One region of the Kitasatospora sp. NPDC024654 genome, then DNA from elsewhere that is predicted to be linked to it. Evidence: riboswitches for the same ligand, from Rfam matches in the RefSeq annotation. Region 1 holds a riboswitch; each other region holds the start of a gene.
What was found. Region 1 has a riboswitch for cyclic di-AMP ahead of ACZ38L_RS12765 (transglycosylase family protein). Riboswitches for the same ligand answer to the same signal wherever they lie in the genome.
Positions count from the first base shown of each region.

Region 2: another riboswitch for cyclic di-AMP. It lies ahead of ACZ38L_RS35705 (LysM peptidoglycan-binding domain-containing protein); the one in region 1 lies ahead of ACZ38L_RS12765 (transglycosylase family protein).
Region 3: another riboswitch for cyclic di-AMP. It lies ahead of ACZ38L_RS29150 (M23 family metallopeptidase); the one in region 1 lies ahead of ACZ38L_RS12765 (transglycosylase family protein).

Region 1 is NZ_JBVHLF010000016.1:50,922-56,160, forward strand. It holds gene ACZ38L_RS12760 (cytochrome P450 family protein) at 1-1,194, shown strand, start outside; cyclic di-AMP (ydaO/yuaA leader) riboswitch at 1,407-1,570, shown strand; gene ACZ38L_RS12765 (transglycosylase family protein) at 1,576-2,421, shown strand; gene eno (phosphopyruvate hydratase) at 2,610-3,899, shown strand; gene ACZ38L_RS12775 (FtsB family cell division protein) at 4,006-4,446, shown strand; gene ACZ38L_RS12780 (DUF501 domain-containing protein) at 4,461-5,102, shown strand; gene ACZ38L_RS12785 (Ppx/GppA phosphatase family protein) at 5,099-5,239, shown strand, end outside.
Region 2 is NZ_JBVHLF010000124.1:4,125-9,363, reverse strand. It holds gene ACZ38L_RS35720 (SAM-dependent methyltransferase) at 1-262, opposite strand, end outside; gene ACZ38L_RS35715 (RNA polymerase sigma factor) at 623-1,252, shown strand; gene ACZ38L_RS35710 (hypothetical protein) at 1,249-2,013, shown strand; cyclic di-AMP (ydaO/yuaA leader) riboswitch at 2,304-2,465, shown strand; gene ACZ38L_RS35705 (LysM peptidoglycan-binding domain-containing protein) at 2,478-3,773, shown strand; gene ACZ38L_RS35700 (S53 family peptidase) at 4,286-5,239, opposite strand, start outside.
Region 3 is NZ_JBVHLF010000066.1:2,030-7,268, forward strand. It holds gene ACZ38L_RS29145 (hypothetical protein) at 1-455, shown strand, start outside; gene ACZ38L_RS29150 (M23 family metallopeptidase) at 559-1,779, opposite strand; cyclic di-AMP (ydaO/yuaA leader) riboswitch at 1,792-1,951, opposite strand; gene ACZ38L_RS29155 (alpha/beta fold hydrolase) at 2,174-3,025, shown strand; gene ACZ38L_RS29160 (TetR/AcrR family transcriptional regulator) at 3,025-3,609, shown strand; gene ACZ38L_RS29165 (hypothetical protein) at 3,700-3,945, shown strand; gene ACZ38L_RS29170 (SpoIIE family protein phosphatase) at 4,096-5,239, shown strand, end outside.

The DNA of each region.
Region 1 (5,239 bases):
GCCGACCCCTATCCGGCGTACGCCTGGCTGCGAACGCACGCCCCCGTGCACCGGACCACCCTGCCCAGCGGGGTGGATGCCTGGCTGGTGACCCGGTACGCGGACGCCCGGCAGGCGCTGGCGGACGGCCGACTCTCCAAGAACCCGGCGCACCACAGCGAGCAGGCCCACCGCACCGGGCGGGTCGGCATCCCCGGCGAGCGCAGCGCCGACCTGATGACCCATCTGCTGAACATCGACCCGCCGGACCACACCCGGCTGCGTCGGCTGGTCTCCAAGGCCTTCACCCCGCGTCGGGTGGCCGCCTTCGAACCCCGGGTGCAGCAGCTGACCGACCGGCTGATCGACTCCTTCGCCGCCCGCGGCTCGGCCGACCTGATCCACGAGTTCGCCTTCCCGCTCCCCATCTACGCGATCTGCGACCTGCTCGGCGTGCCGGCCGAGGACCAGGACGACTTCCGGGACTGGGCCGGGATGATGATCCGCCACGGCGGCGGCCCGCGCGGCGGGGTGGCCCGTGCCGTGAAGCGGATGCGGACGTACCTGGCCGAGCTGATCCACCGCAAGCGGGCCGACCTGGGCGACGACCTGATCTCCGGTCTGATCCGGGCCAGCGACCACGGCGAGCACCTCACCGAGAACGAGGCCGCCGCGATGGCCTTCATCCTGCTCTTCGCCGGCTTCGAGACCACCGTCAACCTGATCGGCAACGGCACCTACGCGCTGCTCCGCAACCCGGAGCAGCGGGCGCTGCTGCAGGGCGCGCTCGCCCGCGGTGAGCGGGGGCTGCTGACCACCGGCGTCGAGGAGCTGTTGCGCTACGACGGCCCGGTGGAGCTGGCCACCTGGCGGTTCGCCACCGAACCGCTGACCATCGGCGGGGTGCGGATCGCGACCGGTGACCCGGTGTTGGTGGTGCTCGCGGCGGCCGACCGGGACCCGGCGCGGTTCGCCGCCGAGAACACCCTGGACCTGGCCCGGACGGACAACCCGCACCTGGGTTTCGGTCACGGGATCCACTACTGCATCGGCGCCCCGCTGGCCCGGCTGGAGGGGCAGATCGCGCTGGCCACGCTGCTGACCCGATTGCCGGACATTCAGCTCTCGGCGGATCCGGCCGAGTTGCGTTGGCGCGGCGGACTGATCATGCGTGGCCTGCGGGAACTCCCGGTGGCGTTCACGGCCGAGGGCTGACGGCGTGTCGGATTCGCCCTGGTGCGACCGAATATGAATGCCCATCAATGCGGACATATGCCCGTCGTTGGTAGGCGATCCATGACGGTCCGTAATTTTCATGTGATGTACGCGATATGAGCTTGTGATTGGTCTGCCCATCTGTCTACTCTCCGTGGAGTTCGCAGCTGCGGACCCCGTGCGCGGAACGCCGAATCCTGCCCGCCGCGCCATCGGGACACCGACCACACCCTGGGCAGGGGCGGGGGACCCAGGTATTTCCGCCGTTCCCCACGGCTAGGGGTGAAGCCGCCCGCCGGAGCGATCCGGACGGACGGCCGGGCCACCTCCCGGTCCGAACCCGACAGCTCACCTCGCAGGCGTGCGGAGAGGGAAACCTTCATGCTGCTCACCGGAACAGGCCGTCATCGTCGTCGCACCAATACCGAGAAGGCCATCGCCGCAGCCGGCGTGGCCGGGGTCGGACTGGCGATGCCGCTGCTCACCGCGACCGGCGCGCACGCCGCCACCGCATCGGTCTGGGACAAGGTCGCGGACTGCGAGAGCACCGGCAACTGGAGCATCAACACCGGCAACGGGTTCTACGGCGGCCTGCAGTTCACCTCCTCCACCTGGGCCGCGTACGGCGGCACCCAGTACGCCCCGCAGGCCAACCAGGCCACCCGGTCCCAGCAGATCTCCGTCGCCGAGAAGGTGCTGGCCGACCAGGGACCGGGCGCCTGGCCGGTCTGCTCGGTCAAGGCCGGCCTGACCGCCGGTGGCGCCCCCGCCGCGGTCGACACCTCGTCGTCGGGCTCGTCCGCGCCGGCCGCCCGCACCAAGGCCGCGCCGCAGGCCCAGTCGCACGGTCAGGCGCCGCAGGCCCAGCCGCAGCAGAGCGGCCCGGTCTTCCAGGGCAAGGCCGGCTGGGACCCGGCCGCCAAGGTCTTCTGGTACCAGAAGGACGGTGGCTGGCACTGGACCAGCCACCAGAGCGTCTACGACCAGTACGCCGGCGTGTCCGCGCAGGCCCCGGCCGCCCCGGCGGCGCCGGCCGCCGCCCCCGCCGCCGCGCAGGGCACCGGCTCGGGCCACGACTACACCGTGCGTCCCGGCGACACGCTCTCCATGATCGCCCAGGCCCAGCACCTCCAGGGCGGCTGGCAGGCGCTCTACGACGGCAACCACGGCACGATCGGCGGCGACCCGGACCTGATCATGCCCGGTCAGGTGCTGCACCTCGGCTGAGCCGGGCGGCGCGTGCGGGGCGATCAGGTTGCCCCGCACGCGCATTCGGGTGAACTACCGACCGGTAGTCCGGCCACACGCCGAGACGGGGAGCCAGGTCCGGGCGGCCGGACCGGTGGGTGCGGTTAGGCTCTGGTCGTACGACCCGTTCCACGTCCCCCGGACCGCTTCCGCATAGGAGATGCCTCGTGCCGTCCATTGATGTCGTCGTAGCCCGCGAGATCCTCGACTCCCGCGGCAACCCCACGGTCGAGGTCGAGGTCGGCCTCGACGACGGCAGCACCGGCCGTGCCGCTGTTCCGTCCGGCGCCTCCACCGGTGCCTTCGAGGCCCTGGAGCTGCGCGACGGCGACAAGAACCGCTACTTCGGCAAGGGTGTCGAGAAGGCCGTCCTCGCCGTGATCGAGCAGATCGGCCCGGAGCTGGTCGGCTACGACGCGACCGAGCAGCGGCTGATCGACCAGGCGATGCTGGACCTGGACGCCACCCCCGACAAGTCCTCGCTCGGCGCCAACGCCATCCTGGGCGTCTCGCTCGCCGTGGCGCACGCCGCCTCCGAGGCCAGCGACCTGCCGCTGTTCCGCTACCTGGGCGGCCCGAACGCGCACGTCCTGCCGGTCCCGATGATGAACATCCTCAACGGCGGCTCGCACGCGGACTCCAACGTCGACATCCAGGAGTTCATGATCGCCCCGATCGGCGCGGAGTCCTTCTCCGAGGCCGTCCGCTGGGGCGTCGAGGTCTACCACACGCTCAAGGGCGTGCTGAAGGAGCGCGGTCTCTCCACCGGCCTCGGCGACGAGGGCGGCTTCGCGCCGAACCTGGACAGCAACCGCGAGGCGCTCGACCTGATCGTCGAGGCCATCAAGAAGGCCGGCTACACCCCGGGCAAGGACGTCGCGCTCGCCCTGGACGTCGCCTCCTCCGAGTTCTACAAGGACGGCGCCTACCAGTTCGAGGGCAAGGCGCTCTCCTCCGCCGAGCTCGGCGCCTACTACGCCGACCTGGTCGCCAACTACCCGCTGGTCTCCATCGAGGACCCGCTGGACGAGTCGGACTGGGAGGGCTGGAAGGCCCTCACCGACGAGCTGGGCGCCAAGGTGCAGCTGGTCGGTGACGACCTGTTCGTGACCAACCCGGCCCGCCTGGCCAAGGGCATCGCGACCGGCACCGCCAACGCGCTGCTGGTGAAGGTGAACCAGATCGGCTCGCTGACCGAGACCCTGGACGCCGTCGAGCTGGCCCAGCGCAACGGCTACCGCTGCATGATGTCGCACCGCTCCGGCGAGACCGAGGACGTCACCATCGCCGACCTCGCGGTCGCCACCAACTGCGGCCAGATCAAGACCGGTGCCCCGGCCCGTTCGGAGCGCGTCGCCAAGTACAACCAGCTGCTGCGCATCGAGGAGATCCTCGACGACGCCGCCGAGTACGCCGGCCGTGCCGCCTTCCCGCGGTTCCGCTCCGCGGACCAGTAAGCACAGCGAGTTCGAGGGCTGACACGCCCGTAGTTCGCCGTCCGGTGCCCCGCCGTTCACCCCGTAGGGTGGACGCCGGGGCACCGGTGCGAACGGAGGGGTAGCGATGGCAGGCTGGAAGATCCCGGGACTGGCGGCGCGGCCGCGCTTCACCAGCCGGGCCACCGTGCTCGTCCTGGTGCTCTGCGCGCTGGTGGCGATCCTCGCCTACCCCACCCGCCAGTTCCTCTCCCAGCGCTCCGAGATCAATGCCCAGCGGGTCACGGCCGAGCAGGCCCGGCAGCAGGTCGAGCAGCTGACCAAGGAGCGGGCCCGCTGGCAGGACCCGGAGTACGTGAAGGCCCAGGCCCGCGAGCGGCTGCACTACGCGCTCCCCGGGGAGACCGCGTTCGTCTCGGTCGACCCGAAGCCCTCGGCGGCCGCCCAGCCGTCCTCGGCGGCCGTCTCGGCGCAGGCCGCCAAGGCGCCCAAGCCCTGGTACACCACCCTCTGGGACTCCGTCGACGCGGCCGACACCGCAACCCCCGCCCCCGCCCACGCCCCGTGAGAAGACGCACCGCCATGACCACTGAGAACACCCCGCCGGTCGACGACCGTGACCTCGCCGCCGTCGCGGCCCAGCTCGGCCGCGTCCCGCGCGGCACCCGCGCCGTCGCGCACCGCTGCCCGTGCGGCAACCCGGACGTCGTCGAGACCGCCCCCCGGCTGGCCGACGGCACCCCGTTCCCCACGCTGTACTACCTGACCTGCCCCAAGGCCGCCTCGCTGATCGGCACCCTGGAGGCGGACGGTGTGATGAAGGAGCAGACCGCCCGGCTCGCCGAGGACCCGGAGCTGGCCGCCGCGTACCAGAAGGCGCACGAGGACTACATCGCCCGCCGGGACGCCATCGAGGTGCTGGAGGGCTTCCCCTCGGCCGGCGGGATGCCGGACCGGGTGAAGTGCCTGCACGTCCTGGTGGGCCACGCGCTGGCCGCCGGGCCCGGGGTCAACCCGCTCGGTGACGAGGCGTTGGCGATGCTGCCGGAGTGGTGGCGCAAGGGCGGCTGCGTCACCGAGGAGGACATCGAGGCCGGGGTCGCGGCGCTGCACGCCCAGCGGGAGAAGACCGAGGACCACGCGGCCGTGATCGCCGCCAAGGAGCGGAAGGCCGCCGAGCGGGCCGCCAAGCGGGCGGCCCGGGAGCAGGAGCAGGACAAGTGACGACCACTCGGGTGGCCGCGGTCGACTGCGGCACCAACTCGATCCGGCTGCTGATCGCCGAACTCGACCCGGAGACCGGCGTGATCACCGACCTGGACCGGCGGATGATCATCGTGCGGCTCGGCCAGGACGTGGAC
Region 2 (5,239 bases), on a different contig from region 1:
GCAGGTTGGGCGAGGTGGGGATGCCCGTGCCGATGTCGAGGAACTGGCGCAGCCCGGCGCCGGCGAGCAGCCGGGTGGACCGGTGCATGAACGCCCGGTTGGCCCGGGCCGCGGTCTCCGCCCACGGAAAGACCGCCATCACCTTGCCGACCGCCTCCCGGTCGGCGGCGAAGTTGGTGGTGCCACCCAGGTAGTAGTCGTACATCCGGGCGGAATGCGCCCGGTGCAGTTCCAGGTTGACCTCGTTGTAGTCCGTCGGCATCCGCTCTCTCCCCCTGCTCCGAACGCGGACCCGTCCGCGCGGCGGGCGTTCCGGAATCCGCCCGCCAGGGTATGCCATGGCGCACATCGGCCCGACCCGGTTCGCGGTTTCCCACGCGCCTTCCCGCGTCACCCGGGGCGCGGACCCGATCGATCACGGCTCCGGCCAAAATGTGCGGTGACGGTGGCATATGACCATACGTCAGATAGTCTTTCCATCACAGCATGACAGCTAGTAACCGTTGTGCCGATCTTCTTGCGTCACGGGCCGCCCGATGCGCTGTGATGTTCCCGAGGGGGTCGCTCCGGTCCCCGGCGGACGACCGGCCGTGGACCACGGCCGCCGGTCCTGGAGGGCCGAATGACGATCGACAGGGGCGTGCCGCCGCAACCCGGTGGGCACCGGGGAGGGCGGGCCGTGACCGAGGGCGGCGAGGCGACGCCGGCGGACGGCCGGCTGCTCCTCACACTCCAGGCGTTCTGCGAGACCCACGAGCGCGCCTGGCACGGGTTCGCGCTGACCCAGGTCGGCGGCGACCAGGACGCCGCCCTGGTGGTCGCCGGGATGAAGGCCCACCTACGGCAACGCTGGGCGCTGGCGCTCCGCCAGGAGATCCCCGCCACCTACGCCTGGCGGCTGCTCAAGGAGCACGTCGCGGCCTGGATGCTGCACACCGGGCGGCGGCAACCGGCCCTGCTGGAGAGCGCGGTGCTCGACACCGTGGTCCGGCGCCTTCGCGCCGGCCGCCCCGGGGACGGCCGGCGCGAACTCCCCGAGGGACGCGGCCTCCACACCGCGATCCTGGGCCTGCCGGAGCGCCAGCACGATGTCATCGTCCTCAGGTACGTGCTGGACATGGACGAGGAGGAGATCGCACAGTACCTCGGCCGGCCGGCCGCGACCGTGCGCTCCCACCTGCGGCACGCCCACCGCAACCTCGCCCGGGCCCTCGACCTGCCCGAACCGGCCGACTCGCAAGGAGCGCCATGACCGCCGGGGAGCACCAGCACGGCCTGCCGTCCCGCCCCCGCCCGCACGACCGCCGGAACGGCACTGCGGGCCGGTTCCGTGCGCCGACCAGCGGGCCGGCGCACGACGGGCGGTCCGGCGCCGGGGCCGAGCCGCCGGTGGTCGTCTTCAGCGGCGCGTCCCGGCTGCCGGCGCACGAGCCGGACCGGATCAGCGCGGCGCCCGTCCGGCTGCCGTCCGAGCACGAGCAGGCGGCCCACGAACTCGCCCTGGTCACCGCGCTGGTGCTGAACGCCCCGCAGGCCGCGCACAGCCTCGACCTGCTGGTCAACTCCGCCCGGATCCACCCCGAGGGGGCGCTGGTCTTCGCCGGGCTGCTCTACCTGACCGACCGGACGGACGCGGCGCAGTTCTGGTGGCAGTTCGCGGCGGGCGGCGGCAGCCAGACCGCCGCGTACTGCCTGCACCTCTACCACCTGCTGCTCGGCGAGCCCCGGGACGCCGCCTACTGGCGTGCCCAGGCGGACCGGCTGGCCGGCCATCCGCTGCCGCGGCCGAAGCGGGGGCTGGCCGCGGCGGCGGTGCGCGGGAGCGTCCCGCTGCTGCCGGAGGAGGTGCGACGCGACATCCTGGCCCGCTGCCACCAGGGGCTGCTGCCGCGGCTGCCCATCCGGCTGGAGGCGGTGATCAACCGGCTGGTGGTCACGGCGAACGACGACGACTTCGGGGAGATCCCGCAGCCCTCCGACACCCTGGTCGGCGATCTGGCGTCGACGTGCTGAGGCCTGCCCGGGAGCGCCTCGGCCTGGTGAGGCGGACACGAATTTGTTCGACTGTTGTTCCGGGTGGGTTCAGCCACCGTTGCGGAACACCGGCGCCCGCCTCACCGTGCCAGATCAGGCCGGTCCGTGAACCGACCGCCGATCGGCGGGGCGTCACTCTCCAATCGCATGACGTGATTTTTGTGTGATGCGCACGATGCTGGCTTGTTATCAAGCTGATGATCCCTCTAGTCTCCCAGCAGTCCGCCGCTGCGGACTCCCGACCGCGGTACGCCGAGCCCTGCCCGCCGCGGGAGGGAAGCCGACCACCCATGGGCAGGGGTGGGGGACCCAGGTTTGGTGCCGTCCCCACGGCTAGGGGTGAAGCCGCGCGCCGGGGCCTCCGGCGGGCGGCCGGGCCACCTCCCGGCCCGAACCCGACAGCTCACCTCGCAGGCGTGCGGAGAGGGACACAGAGGGACATCATGGTGTTTTCCGGTTCCGGCCGTCACCGTCGCCCCACCCAGGCCGACCGCGCCGTGGTCGCCGCCGGCGTGGCGGGCGCGGGCATAGCGCTGCCGCTGCTCACCGCGACCAGCGCGCACGCCGCCCCGGTCAGCACCTGGAACGCGGTCGCCCAGTGCGAGACCGCCGGGAACTGGACCGCCGACACCGGGAACGGGCTCTACGGAGGCCTACAGCTCACCCAGCGGACCTGGGTCGCGTACGGCGGCGACAAGTACGCCGCCGAGCCCGACCACGCCACCCCCGACCAGCAGATCGCCATCGCCGAGAAAGTGCTGGCCAACCAGGGGCCGGGCGCCTGGCCGAACTGCTCCGACTCCGCCGGCCTGAGCAGCGACGGGCCGGCGCCGGTGCTCAACACCAGCCAGCCCGTTCCGGCGACTCCGGCACCGGCCGGTGGCAGCACGGTGCTGGCGGGTCCCGACGACCCGACCTTCCCGGGCCACGGCGGGTGGGACGGGTACGACGGCGTGTACTGGTACCAGTCCGGGGGCGTCTGGTACTGGACGAACCAGCAGTCCGTCTACCTCGAGCACACGGGGGCGGCGGCGACCGCGCAGCCGAGCGCGGGCGGGAGCACGACCGTCACGCCCACCACGCCGGTCACGCCTGCGGCTCCGGCCACACCCACCACGACGGGCACCACGGCCACGCCCACCGCTCCGACGACGTCGCCCGCCCCGGGCACGCCGGGCACGCCGGGCACGCCGGGTACGCCGGGTACGCCGGGCACCACGGGGACCACCGGCACGACGGGCACGGCGACCCCGGTCACGCCGACGACGCCCACCACCCCGACGTCCGGCGGCACCACGGGCACCACGGGCACCACGGGCACCACGGGCACGGCCGCGCCCGGCACGCCGGCCACGCCGGGCAGCTCGGGCAGCACCACGGACACGCCCTCGACCGGCACGACGCCCACGACGACCCCGGTCACGCCGGCGGCACCGACCACCCCGGCGGCACCCGCCGCCCCGGCCACCGGCACGAGCACGGGCGCTGGCACGGGCACCACGGCCGCCCCGGCCACTCCCACCTCCCCCGCACCGTCCGCCACCACCACCCCGGCCCCCGCGCCGACCAGCAGCACGGCCCCGGCCGGCACCTACACCGTGGCCACCGGCGACACCCTCTCCGGGATCGCCCAGTCCCACCAGTTGCCCGGCTGGAACGGCCTCTACCAGGACAACGCCTCGACCGTCGGCACCAACCCCGACCTGATCCACCCGGGCCAGCAGCTCCAGCTCCCCTGACTCCGGTTCACCCGTGCTCGCGCCCGCCGCCCCGGTGGGCGCGAGCACGTGCCGCGGGGCGGGGGAATCCGCCGGGGCGGGAGGAGTGTGGCGACCGCGGCCTCCGGCCACGATGGGGGGTGCGGTCGGCTGGGCAGGGGGAAGCGGGCACCGCGGCTGCGCCGGGCCCCCGGCCACGAGGGTGAGGCCGTGCCGGCAGGTGGTGGTCACACGATCGGGCGTACCGCGCCTTGGACCCGTCCGAACCCGATCGCTCCCGCAGCGCGGTTCCCGTGCGCCCGGTCGGCGATCAGGCCGGGGTCTGCGGCATCCCAACCACCGGGCCCGGCCCGCCGATCGGGAGCCGGCCCGGCCCGCGGCAGATGGTGATCCCGCCCGGCCCCCGTGCCCGGGCGGGATCGCCGTCGTCCGCGCGGCCCCCGCGAACCGCGCGGACGACGGCGGGGATGGTGACGCGCGGGCCGCCGTCCGACCACGACGGCCCACGCGTCACCCCGTCCCCGGGACGGCCGTCAGCCCGTGAAGGCGGCCAGTCCGTCCGGGGTGCCCAGGCCGGTCGGGCCGTCGTAACCGGGGCCCGCCGTGCAGAGGTAGGACGGGGAGCAGGTGGCGGTGGAACCGGTGGTCACGTCCCAGAGCGCGCTCGGGTGGGCGTAGGCGTCGGCCGCCGGGTAGCTCGCCGAGGGAGCGCCGGCGTCGGCGTAGACCGCGGCGATGATCGGCGAGGCGACGCTGGTACCGCCGTAGACGTTCCAGCCGGAGCCGCCGTAGGTCTGGTAGACCGCGACGCCGGTGGCGGGGTCGGCGACCGCCGAGACGTCCGCGACGGTCCGCTTCGAACAGCCGGTGTCCTTCTGCCAGGTCGGCTTGGCGTCGTACGCCGAGCAGCCGGAGCCGGCCCCCTCGGTGCTGCTGGTGGACCACACCGACTCGCTCCAACCGCGGCTGTTGGAAGCCTTGTTGAGCGAGGTGCCACCGACCGCGGTGACGTACCGCGAGGCCGCCGGGTACTCCACGCCGTAGCCGCCGTCACCGGAGCTCGCGGTGATCGCGACACCCGGGTGGTTGTAGTAGCTGGTGTCGTAGCTGGGGTCCGAGGAGGACTCGCTGCCGCCGTAGCTGTTGGAGACGAACTTGGCGCCCAGCTTGACCGCCTCGTTGACCGCGGTGCCCAGGTTGGCCGTGGTCGCGCTCTTGGCCTCGACCAGGATGATGTGCGCGTTCGGCGCGATCGCCGAGACCATGTCCAGGTCGAGCGATATCTCGCCCGCCCAGCCGGAGTTGTTGGTGGGCAGCGAGGTGGTGCTGCCGGTCTGGCTGACCTGCTTGAAGCAGCCGCTGGCGGTGGTGCAGGCGGGCAGGCCGTACTGCGCGCGGTAGACGGCCAGGTCGGACGCCGCGTTGGGGTCGTTGTAGGCGTCCACGATGGCCACGGTCTGGCCCGCGCCACCGTTCGCCGGGAGGTT
Region 3 (5,239 bases), on a different contig from region 1:
GGAGCTGGCTGGACGCCTTCCGCGAGCTGCCGGAGGAGCAGCGGATCGAGGTCTTCGCCGCGCTGGACGGGCTGGACCAGCCGGAGGGCGTGGACGGTTGGGAGCCGGGGGTGCTGCTCGGGATCGGGATGGCCACCGACGGGGCCCGGCTGCTGCTGGAACGGCAGTTGATGGAGCGCAGCTACCGGAACCTGGCCGGACTGACGGCGCTGGGCCACCCGATGCCGGAGGAGCTGGCCGGCGACTACCCGGCCTTCGAGGCGGCGGTCCAGGCGGAGGCGTTGCGGCTGTGCGGCGAGTGGACGGTCCCCGGGCTGCCCGAGCTGCTGCTGACGGAGTACCAGGACCTCGCCCCCGAACCGGGCGCGGCCGAGGTCGACGGCTACCTGCTGCAACGCGGCCTGGTCGACCTCCCGCTGCCGGAGGGCGACTGGACCTTTCCGGGCGACGAGTGAGGGGCCGGGTGCGGGGTGAGCGCTGACAGTCGTGGTCAGTCGTCAGCCCAAACCCGGGCTGACGGCCTCCGTCAACTGTCACCCGTCACTCGCCACCAACCGGCTACGGGTTCAGCCCGTGCCCGCGCAGCCAGCCCAACGCGTCGACCGGGGCACCGCCGCCGGGGCGGACCTCCAGCCGCAGCCGCGGACCGCTGACGCCACCGACGGCGGCGTTGGCGGTCATGCTGACGTTGCCGGTGGCGCCGACCTTGCCGAGCACGGTGCCCGCGGCGACCGGGCCAGCCGGGACGGTGATCGCGGAGAGGTGGCAGTACCAGAGTTCGGTGCCGTCGGACAGCGTCTGCACCACCCGGTAGCCGTCGGAGCCGGACCAGCCGGCCGAACTGACGGTCCCACCGGCGACCGCGGCCACCGCGCTACCGGCGGGGGCGGCGAAGTCGACACCTGTCTGCAGGTGCGCCCAGTGCCCGCCCGGCTGGCCGTAGCCGGGTCCGAGCGCGTACGACGAGGCGATCGGCAGCGCGAACGGGCCGACGACCGGCGACGCCCCGGCCTGGTCGGTGACGCCCTCGCCGGACGCACCTCCGACGGCCATGGGTCCGACGACCGCGACCGCGGCAGTCCCGGCGACAGCCCGCCCCTGCTCCTCCGCGACCTGCGCCGTGGCGGCCCGTACCGCCGCCGCCCGCGCGGCCTCCTCGGCCTGAGCGGCCTCAGCGGCCTGCGCCGCCGCCTGCCGCGCGGCCTCCGCCTCCGCCTCGGCCCGGGCCTGCGCCTCAGCACGCGCCTGCGCCTCAGCACGCGCCTGCGCCTCGGCCTGGGCCCGCGCCTCGGCGCGCGCCTGCGCCTCCCGCTTGGCCGCGGCCTCCCGGGCGGCCTCGACCCGGGCCGCCTCCTCGGCCGCGGTGCGCCGGGTGTCGGCCTGCTGCTGGATCCGGGCGGCCAGCGCCAGTCCGGGGTCGGCGGCGTGGTCGGCCACCTGGTCGACGTCGACGGCGTGCGCGGGCTGTGCGGGCTGCTCGGGCGCGGCAAGTGTGGTCGGAGCGGGTGCGGCCGGCCCGGGAGTGGCGGCAGCGGCGGCGCTGGCGGAGAACCCGGTGGCCCCAAGGGCGGCGGCCATCGCCGTCACGCCGAGCACCGGCGCGCCGCTACGGCTCTGCCGGGGCAACCGGTGCCGCGCGGCCTCCTCGCCCACGGTCGACTGCTCGGGCCCGAAGGGCGCCGGCTCCGTTCCGTCCTGCAGCCCTGTCCCGTCCGGAAAGTCGAGCAGCTGAGTACCTCCGGCCTGGGTGCGACTCTCCGGGGTGTGCGTCGACGCCACGGGGGCGCGCTCCTTTCCTTCCTTCGCGCCTACCGGGTTAGCTGACGGGTTCGGAGCAGGAAGGTCTCCTACGGTCCGGCCGGGGCCGGTCCGATTCACCCCAAGGAACGGTGGTTCCCCGGCTCTGCGACCCCGCCCTCGGGCTGGGTCGCGGATTGGGCGACGGCGCACGGTGCCGTTCGGGTACGGCGTTGCCGACCGCGCTGCGTTATCAAACGTTAATCCCAGAAGCCCGTGATTCCAAGCCGCTCCCCTGAGGCCCGCGCGGCCTCCTGAGGCCCCGAGCGCGCGTAGATACGAGCCTCGCGATCGGGCCACAGAGCGTTGACAGCTAAGGCTATTAGCCTTAGCTTTGTGGCTGTCAGCAGCCACCTCGACAGCCAGGAAGGCCGCCATGTCCACCGACTCCAGCACCGACGCCCTCACCCCGCGGACCCAGTACCTCGACGTCCCCGGCGGCACCGTGGCCTTCGACGACACCCGCGGCTCCGGCAGACCGGTGGTGCTCCTTCCCGGCATGCTCGACTCCCGCACCGTCTACCGTCACCTGCGCCCGCTGCTCACCGCGGCCGGCCACCGAGTGATCACCATGGACCTGCGCGGCTTCGGCGACTCCTCCATCGCCTGGGACGACTACTCCCCCGCCGCCCTCGCCACCGACCTGCTCGCGCTGCTCGACCACCTGGACCTCGACCGCGCGACCCTGGTCGGCAACTCCTACACCGGCGCCACCGTGGTCAGGGCGGCGGGCACCGCGCCGCACCGCGCCGCCGGGATCGTCCTGGTGGACGCCTTCATCGAGGTCCCGCCGCCGGGCGCCCTCCAGCGCGTCCTCACCAAGCTGCTCGGCTCGCTGGTCCTGAACCTCCCGAGCACCTGGGGCACGTACCTCAACCACGCCTACCCCACCCGCAAGCCCGCCGACTTCGCCGCCTACCGGGCCCGCATGGTCACCGCCCTGCGTACCCCCGGCCGGCGCCAGGCCACCCGCGGCTACGTCACCGGCGACTCCTCGCCGCTCGGCTGGACCCAGGACGTGCGATGCCCGGCCCTGGTGCTGATGGGCGCCAAGGACCCCGACTTCCCGAAGCCGGAGTTGGTCGCCGACCGGCAGGTCGCCGCGCTGACGGCCAGCGCGCAGCGGGCCCGTAGGGTGATGATCGACGGCGCCGGCCACTACCCGATGGCGGAGTTCCCGCAGGCCACCGCCGACGCCCTGCTCCCGTTCCTCAGCGAGGTGGCCTGATGCCCAGGGTCGGACTGACCCCCGACGCCGTGGTCGACCACGCCCTGGCGCTGATCGACGACGAGGGCCTGGAGGCGCTCACCCTGGCCGGTGTGGCGGCCCGCGCGGGCGTCGCCACACCGTCCCTCTACAAGCACGTGCCGGGCGGCCTGGGCGCACTGCGCCGACTGGTCGCCGTCCGGGTCACCTCCGACCTGGCCGACCTGCTCGCCCGGGAGACCGCCGGCCGGACCGAGGACGCCGCCATCGAGGCCCTGCTGCGCGGCTACCACCGCTACGCCACCGACCACCCGCACCGCTACGCCGCGCTGCCCCAGGCCACGCCGGCTCAGCCCGACGACGAGCTGCTCGAGGCCGCCGCCCGGCTGGTCGGCACGATCCTGGAGGTGCTGCGCGACTACGGGATCGAGCGGTCCGAGGCGATCCACGCCGCTCGGACGGTCCGCGCGGTCGCCCACGGCTTCGCCTCGCTCACCATCGGCGGCGGGTTCCAGCTCGCGGAGGACCTGGCGGTCACCCAGCGACGGCTGGTCGGCGTGCTCACCGGCGGCCTGCGTAACTGGCCCAGCGACGAGATCGGTTAGCAGGGGAACCAACCGGGCACCTCACGGTGTGTTCATCCGACGGGACTACCGTCCCCCACCGAGACCGCCACGCGCAGAGGACCAGGGCCCATGACGCAGCCGAGCACCGCCCGCCAGTCCGCCCGTCCGACCGACGCCGGCGCCGTCCCGGCCCCGCGTGCCGGCTCGACGCCCACCACCAACGCCTGCTCCACCACCGGGTACGCCACCGCCCCCGAACAGCCCACCGGCTGGACCGCCGTCCGCCGCACCCTGGCGATCGTCCGCGGCCTGCGCACCCTCGGCGACGTCCCGGCCCGCCCCCAGCCCGGCTACGGCGAGGCCGACGGCCAGTAGCGACCGCCCCGCCCCTCCCGCGGACCTCGCCACCCCACATTTACATCCGGACCAAATAGGATATTCACTGTCACTCACGGCAGTCGAACCACCCGCCGGCGCCCTCCGGCCCGGCGGTACGCCCCAGGAGCGGAAGGGCCGGGTATCCCGATGGACCTGACCTCCCCCTGGCTGCCGACCTCCGCCGACCAGCCGCCCGCCCACCGCGGCCGCGGCTCGGCCCGTTCCACCGTGGCCTGCATCCGCAGCCTGCTGCGCTGCGCCAGCGCCTCCGAACTGCTCGGCGCGGTGCTCACCGAGGGCCCCGGTTGGGTCACCCGCGAGGGTGCCGCGATCTACCTGCTGGACGGCTCCGGCGCGCTCCGACTGACGGTCTCCAGCGGCCTGCCCGACTGGGCGCACCGCCGCTACGCCACCGTCGACCGGGCCGACGACCTGCCCGTCGCCGCCGCCCTGCGCCGGCGCGCGCCCGTGCTGCTCAGCCCCGAGCAGACCAGCCGGGCCTTCCCGCGCGGCCCGGCGGGCGGCGGCACCGGCCTGATCTCGGTGGTCGCCCTGCCGCTGCTGGTGGACGACCAGGACCTCGGCGTCCTCGCGCTCACCCTGGCCCACCGCGGCACCGTCCCACGCCGCGATCTGGAGGCCCTCGAGGCGATCGCGGAGGCCTGCGCCCACCGCCTGGCCCACCTACTGGCGCAGGCGCAGTCCGGTACCGGCAGCGCGCAGGGCGTCCGGACCCACGCCGAGCCGCCCGACCCGGCCGCCGACCACCAACCGATGCTGGCCGGCGCCGTCCGGGCCGCCGACGCGGGCGTCTTCGAACGCGACCTGGTCACCGGCGAGAGCGCCTGGGACGCCGCCGCCTACCGCCTGGTCGGCCGCACCCCGCCGGACGGCCCCGGCCCCTACCCGGCCCCGGAGTTGACCAGCCTGGTCCACCCCGAGGAGTTGCCGGACGTCCAGGCCGCCCTGGTGGACGTACTGGCCCGCGGCGGCCGCTACCGGCTCACCTACCGCGCGCTGCGCCCGGACGGCACGGTCGCCGGACTGGACGAGCGCGGCGAGGTGCTGCTCGACGTGCACGGCCGCCCGGTCCGGATCGCCGGCCTCCTCACCGAGCACCACCACCCGGCCGGCGCGGACGGCGGCCCGTCCGCCGAGGCGGTCGGCTCGGGTGCCGGCCTCCCGCACGCCGGGCTCTCGGACGCCGGGGCCGGCGCCCGTTCGGCCCTGCTGCTCGCGCTGACCAGTGCGCTCTCCCGCGCGGTCGGGGTGCGCGACGTCACCGCGGCGC